2 regions of the Pantoea sp. B9002 genome follow, and region 2 is predicted to be linked to the other one. Evidence: predicted binding sites of a transcription regulator. Region 2 holds the regulator's gene; the other holds the start of a gene.

Region 1 (3,417 bases), on a different contig from region 2:
TCGACTGAACTCGGCGTGTATCCGTTCTGACGCATAATTGACCCCAATAAATGAAAAAGTTAGGTCATTTGACCTAAGTAAAGTTGTACAGATAGCAAAAAGCTGTACAAGGAGCTTACTCAAGTTACCAGGCGGGTTTTGTTGCAAAAAGTGCTAAGAAGTGTGAATTAGGATAATTGGAAAGCTTTTATTTCCAAATCCGTGAGCTCCGCGCCGAAAGTCATCGACGCGTGAGCCCATTGGGATGGTCAACTATCGTCAGCATCGGCCGAAGGCATTCTGACGCTGCCTTCCTGACGACTCAATCCGCGCAACGCTGAATGGACGCGGTTATCGCTGCCCGCCGGTTGACGGTGCGTGAGCAACCAGTGCTGAGCCTGAGCAATGCGATGCTGCTGTTGACTGTTTTGCTCTTTTCTCGCCATGCGCGCGAGCTCTGCCAGCAGTGAGGAGACGCTGACTTCCTCACGGCGTACCAGTAACGCATAGGCGGCTTCGCCGATAATTTTAGGTTGCGAATCTGACATCTTCTACCTCCTGAGAATATGGGCTTACGCTTGGTTCTCACTCCTTACTATAGATCATCGGTGTTGCGCCTTGTTAACAGAAAGCTCTGGTTATCTTGGGTTTTTGTTACTAACACGTTATGGTAACTGCCCTTCGGTGGCCGTATCGCATCGACGACGTGATTAATAACAAGCATTAAGCAAGGAAATCTGGCATGGAGTTCACCATACGCAAAGCCACGGCAGAGGATGCAGAGCTGCTGCACCTGCTGGGCCGCATGACCTACAGTGCGCATTTCAAACATATGTGGGTTTCCGCAGACGAACTGGATGCCTTTATCGACAAGGAATACGGTCTGGCAGAGCTAAATAGCAGCCTGGCGGCGCCCAATGAGAGCTGGCTGATCGCCGAGACCGACAAGCCGATTGGCTTCGCCAAAGTTACCTGGAACACGCCGGTGCCGGATTCCGGCATGAGCGGCGCGTTGCTCAACAAGCTTTACCTCAATCCAGAAGAAACCGGCAAAAACTACGGCCGCTGGATGTTCGAAAGCATCATTAATGAGGCACGCGACAAACGGGAAGGCTATCTGTGGCTGGAAGTGTTAGGCGATAACGTGCGTGCGCGTAAGTTCTACGAAGCCTTTGGTATGCAGCACATCAAAGACATTCCGTTTGTCACCGCTTCACAGCAGAGCACTCTGCAGATCATGGGGATGATGATTTAAGCGCAGCGGCATGCCGTTTTGCACAAAATAAATTTCCTTTGTTGCCAACTGTTTTGCAAATCGTTGCCGGTTCTCACTTGATCAAACTGCCCATTCAACATTACTGTATACATATACAGTAATAATTTGAGATCGCAGCCATGCAGTTTTATCAGCCCGCGGAAATCCGCGCTATTCTCGCCTTACCCTTGTTCATCAGCCGCGTGCCCTGCGGCTTTCCGTCCCCGGCGCAGGACTACGTTGAACAACGCATCGACCTCAACGACTTTTTAGTCGATCACCCGAGTTCAACCTACTTCATCAGAGTCAGCGGTGACTCGATGATCGACATCGGTATCAATGAGGGCGACATGCTGGTGGTCGACAGCTCGCTCAAACCCAAACACGGTGACATTGTGGTGGCCTCGCTTTCCGGCGAGTTCACCGTGAAACAGCTGATGTTGCAGCCTTACCTGCATCTCAAACCGATGAATGCCGCACATGCGGTTATCGCCATTCCTGACGCCGATGAGTTCGAAGTCTTCGGCATCGTTAAACACGTGATTAAAACCATAGGCCGCTGATGTTTGCCCTGGTGGATGTGAACTCGTTTTACGCCAGCTGTGAAACGGTGTTTCGCCCGGATCTGCGCGGCAAGCCGATTGTAGTGTTGTCGAATAACGACGGCTGCATTATTTCGCTGAGCAGAGAGGCCAAGGCGCTGGGCATCAAGATGGGCGCGCCCTACTTCAAACATCGCGAAGAGTTGATGCGCCACAAAGTGGTGGTGTTCTCGTCTAACTATGCGTTGTCTTACTTTATGTGGAATGGAAAATCAACTTTAGAAAACGTTAATTCAACATAACATTATCGTCGTAGAACGCACGCAACGGGTATATCAGACCAGCTTGTCGTCTGATGAGGGCTGAGCATTTCCCGCTTCATTTTCCATTCTGTATCTACCCCCCTAGCTGCAGACCAAATGCTCCCCAAACCCGATTGATTAATTCCGTCCATTACCTCCATCAACCGTATGCTGCTACCGCGCGGCCGATTTTCATCGGAAGTAGCCTGCGACCGGATAAGCGACAGCCGCAAGGCTAGCAGCATGCTCTTAGCCGCTAGACATCAGACTTTAACGCGTCATTATGCGGTTCGGCGGAGCTTACCGGGTTACCGGTTAGCGTACTCAGGCTCGACGACCCGGCGCAGTCGGGGAGCCGAAAGTGGCCTATGTATTAAAGGGAAAAAAAGCATGTGAACTTCATTAAAACGCTCGGGTATAAAAGACAATTATTTATGTTTGCATCCACATTAAAGAGCTAGCTGGCAATAAATCAGCTATTATTGATTCATGATGGTTACTATAACTTATCGGTACTATGAGGGTGATATGGCAAACCTTCTTCTAAAGGCAGCATTGTTACTTGCTATCATCGTAAGTTTCTCAACTGTGGCTTTTTTTTCAAACATAACTATCGGTGGGGTTTCATTGCCTTGCGCAGCTTTTTGTGGAGACAAGGGCGTCATTAATCCAAATTTTTTTGGAGATGCAGTCAATAATCTTGCCCTTGGGTCGAGCATAGACGCTTTAGATGAGAAGTTGAAAACAAGGGGGGAGGCACTCATCACTCAGTCCGAGTCAAAGCTAAATCTTGTGCTAGATGATAAAATAGCAAAATTAAATGAGCTTGCCTCATATCAAAGAGAGGAATTTCTAAGGCAATTGAATAACTCATCTGATAGAGCAATCTCAGATTTAAATAACACCTTACGAACGAGCATTTCTGATACTGATGTAATGATCGAAAAACACCAAGGAATACTCCTTGGTCAGTTGACAAGTTCAATTCTCACATCCGGACAGGTTTTACTGTTTGTTGGTGGTGGCATATCTATTATCGCGATAACCTGCCTAGCGTATTATAAACGCGCTAATAATATTGCAATATTTAGTGGGTTGAAATTCAGATCGAAAAAGGTATTTATTATTTTCACTGTAGTGTTCATTACAGGTTTTTTGATAACCGTGCTAACATTTTGGATTGGCGGATCTTCACAGAAAAAGTACGTTTCAGCATATAATGATAATGAATTTTCTAATGCTACAATTTTTTCAGGCGCCCTTTTATTTGAAAACCCTGGAAATAGACAATTTCAGATTTTTAATATCAAATCTCAAGCCCTGCGCGATATGATAGTGC
Region 2 (3,417 bases):
GATCCTGACGCGCAGGCAGACGCGGACCGACAGCGGCCAGACGTTGGCGGGCAAAGTGAATACGCGCCACGCGAGCCAGCTTCTGTGCAATCGACTTATCGGTGCCGTGTTCGGTCGCCATCTGGCGCAACGAAACGGTTTGCGAGAAGCGCACAAAGCTGTCGCGGCCGTGCCACAAAATGGCGAAGAACTTCTGCACGCCATTGAGCACGCGCAGATGCGGCGTGGATTCACCGGATGTTTCACGTCCCGGCGCGCGACCAAACATCACCGCGACCGGCAGCATTTGCACATCGAGTTGCGGGTTGCTGCGGTGCAAATCCAGATAATCGTGGAACAGCTTCACCGATTCGGGATTGGCCACGAAATAGGGAATGACGCGTGGGCCATCGTGAATAAACACGTGGCGCGGCAGCAAGGTGCCATCGATCTCCAGCGGAGCCAGCGGATCGGGCAGATCATGTTTCAGGCATTGAGCACGCAGTGTGAGCAGGTCAGCCTTTGAATCATAAGGCAAAACATACATCACCGGACGTGTCGGATCGATCCCGTGTTCAGAGACAGGATCGGTCGGAATGACCTTACTTTTTACCAAAATAGAGAGTGGTAAATTCAATAATTTGTAATAGAGTTTACGCCAACCTGACATAGACAACTTTAAGCCTCTTGTTAGCAAAGCGCGGCAAGCATACCAGAAAGCGCAGCGAAGGTCTGTGGCTCTGCCGCCTCATACTGCCCACACATTGACGTCAAAATAGTTCAAGGGTTCCATAGACATGGCAAATAACGTCACCGGTTTAGTAAGAATAGTGAAAGCCGCCGGTTATTCCTGGCAGGGCCTGCGTGCCGCATGGCAGCACGAAGCCGCATTTCGGCAGGAAGCCATTGCCGGGCTGGTGGCCATTCTCGTGGCTTGCTGGCTGGATGTAGATACCATTTCCCGCATCCTGATGATTGGCTCGGTAGTGCTGGTTATCATCGTTGAGATCCTTAATAGCGCTATCGAAGCGGTGGTGGACCGCATCGGGCAGGAGCAACATCCGCTCGCGGGCCGCGCCAAAGATATGGGTTCGGCTGCCGTATTGTTGACTATCTTACTGGCTCTGTTCGTCTGGATCGCGCTGCTCTGGACGCATTTGAGATAGGGATTCCAGATTCATCAAACCGCTGATTTTTCCCTCTGTTACGGTTTTCATTTCGCGAATACCTGTATATACTCACAGCGACTGTATAAACAACCAGGGGGCGGGATGAAAGCGTTAACTGCACGGCAGCAACAGGTCTATGACCTGATTCGCGACCATATTAACCAGACGGGCATGCCGCCAACGCGTGCGGAAATTGCTGCGCAACTGGGTTTTCGCTCGCCCAATGCTGCTGAAGAGCATCTGAAAGCGCTGGCGCGTAAAGGCGTAATTGAAATTGTTTCCGGCGCATCGCGCGGGATTCGTTTGCTGATGGAAGAAGAACCGAGCGAAGGGCTGCCACTGATTGGCCGCGTCGCTGCCGGTGAACCTTTGCTGGCACAGGAACACATCGAAGCCCACTATCAGGTGGATGCTAATCTCTTCAAACCGAGCGCCGATTTCCTGCTGCGCGTGAGCGGCATGTCGATGAAAGATATCGGCATTATGGATGGTGATCTGTTAGCGGTACATAAAACGCAGGAAGTGCGTAACGGCCAGGTTGTCGTGGCGCGCATTGATGATGAAGTCACGGTTAAACGCTGGAAAAAGCAGGGCGCGATTGTGCATCTGCTGCCGGAAAACACCGATTTCCAGCCGATTGTTGTTGATACACGTGAGCAGTCGCTAACCGTTGAAGGTTTAGCTGTCGGGATTGTGCGCAACGGCGAGTGGCTCTGATCAGTTTCTGATCCTCCTCAACTGCGGCGGTGCGTGTTTGCGCTGACCGCAGTCTGCTGTTTTACTTCTCTGTGACTCTTTCTGCGGCTCACGCTGGCGCCATTACGCTGATTACCGCACACAACGGAATGGGCTGATGCAGCTGTTTTCCTCTTCAGATAAAACACTCTGGCGGCTAGCGCTGCCGATGATCCTGTCAAATATCACCGTCCCATTACTGGGCGTGGTGGATACCGCCGTTATTGGTCATCTCGATAGCCCGATCTACCTCGGTGGCGTCGCCGTGGGCACAACCGCAACCAGCTTCATCTTTATGCTTCTGCTGTTCCTGCGTATGAGCACCACCGGACTCACCGCTCAGGCATTTGGTGCCAATGACAAAACTGCGCTGGCGCGCGCCTTAACCCAACCGCTACTGATTGCACTGGTTTTTGGTGTGCTGTTTATGGTGCTGCGAACGCCGGTCAGCAGCCTGGCGGCAGCTTTGATGGGTGGCAGCCCGGAAGTGCAGCAGCAGGCAAAAATATTCATTGAGATTCGCTGGCTGAGTGCGCCGGCAACCTTGGCCAATTTGGTGATTCTGGGCTGGCTGCTGGGCGTGCAGTACGCGCGGGCACCGATGGTGCTGCTGATCATCGGCAATCTGGTGAATATCCTGCTTGATCTGCTGTTCGTGCTCAAACTGCATTGGGGTGTGGCTGGAGCGGCGGCGGCTACCGCGCTGGCAGAATATGTCACGCTGGGCGTGGGTTTGTGGATGGTGGCGCGTGTGCTGAAAATGCGCGGTATCCACTTCGCAATGCTAAAAAGCAGCTGGCGCGGCGATGCGGCGCGGCTATTCCGCCTCAATCGCGACATTATGCTGCGCTCTTTGATGCTGCAAATCTGCTTCGCGTCGCTCACCATTCTTGGCGCACGCATTGGCCCGGATGTGGTGGCGGTCAATGCGGTGCTGCTGATGTTCCTCACTTTCACCGCATACGCGCTGGATGGTTTTGCCTACGCGGTTGAAGCCTGCTCGGGTGAAGCGGTTGGCGCAAAAGATCGCAGCCGACTGTTGCTGATTTGGCATGCGGCCTGTCGGCAGGCTTGCTTCGTCGCCGCCATCTTTGCGCTGATTTACGCGTTTACCGGTCCGCAGATTGTGGCAATGCTGACGTCACTGGAAGCGCTACGTGACATGGCTGACCGCTATCTGATTTGGCAGGTGATTCTGCCGCTGGTTGGCGTCTGGTGCTATCTGCTGGATGGCATGTTTATCGGCGCGACGCGCGGGCGTGAGATGCGTAACAGCATGGTGATGGCGGCGATCGGCTACGGTCTATCGCTGCTCACGCTGCCGTGGCTCGGTAATCACGGTTTATGGCTGGCGGTGACGGTGTTCCTGGCGTTACGTGGGCTGACGCTGTGGCTGATCTGGCGTGGCCACTGGCAGCGCGATAGCTGGTTCAACGCCTGAATAAGCGAAGCGTAACCTACAGATTAATCTGTATTTCTCTGCAAACTGCGAAGCGGCTACTACAATTACCTTATACGGCGCACATGAGTAGCG

Evidence for each region. The regulator LexA, encoded in region 2, represses DNA repair genes until DNA is damaged. The targets are predictions, from matches to a motif close to TNCTGTATGTACATACAGNA.
Region 1: umuD (translesion error-prone DNA polymerase V autoproteolytic subunit) is a predicted target of LexA. The motif match lies at 1,336-1,355, and genes of this name have one in related genera.

What each region holds. Positions count from the first base shown of each region.
Region 1 is NZ_JACAPA010000017.1:112,447-115,863, forward strand. It holds gene ycgZ (regulatory protein YcgZ) at 1-35, opposite strand, end outside; gene HX773_RS11560 (hypothetical protein) at 249-527, opposite strand; gene HX773_RS11565 (GNAT family N-acetyltransferase) at 722-1,234, shown strand; gene umuD (translesion error-prone DNA polymerase V autoproteolytic subunit) at 1,375-1,797, shown strand; partial or broken gene HX773_RS11575 (DNA polymerase V subunit UmuC) at 1,797-2,024, shown strand; partial or broken gene HX773_RS11580 (DUF4113 domain-containing protein) at 2,081-2,275, opposite strand; gene HX773_RS11585 (hypothetical protein) at 2,607-3,417, shown strand, end outside.
Region 2 is NZ_JACAPA010000002.1:38,686-42,102, forward strand. It holds gene plsB (glycerol-3-phosphate 1-O-acyltransferase PlsB) at 1-649, opposite strand, end outside; gene HX773_RS00910 (diacylglycerol kinase) at 777-1,145, shown strand; gene lexA (transcriptional repressor LexA) at 1,251-1,865, shown strand; gene dinF (MATE family efflux transporter DinF) at 2,002-3,324, shown strand.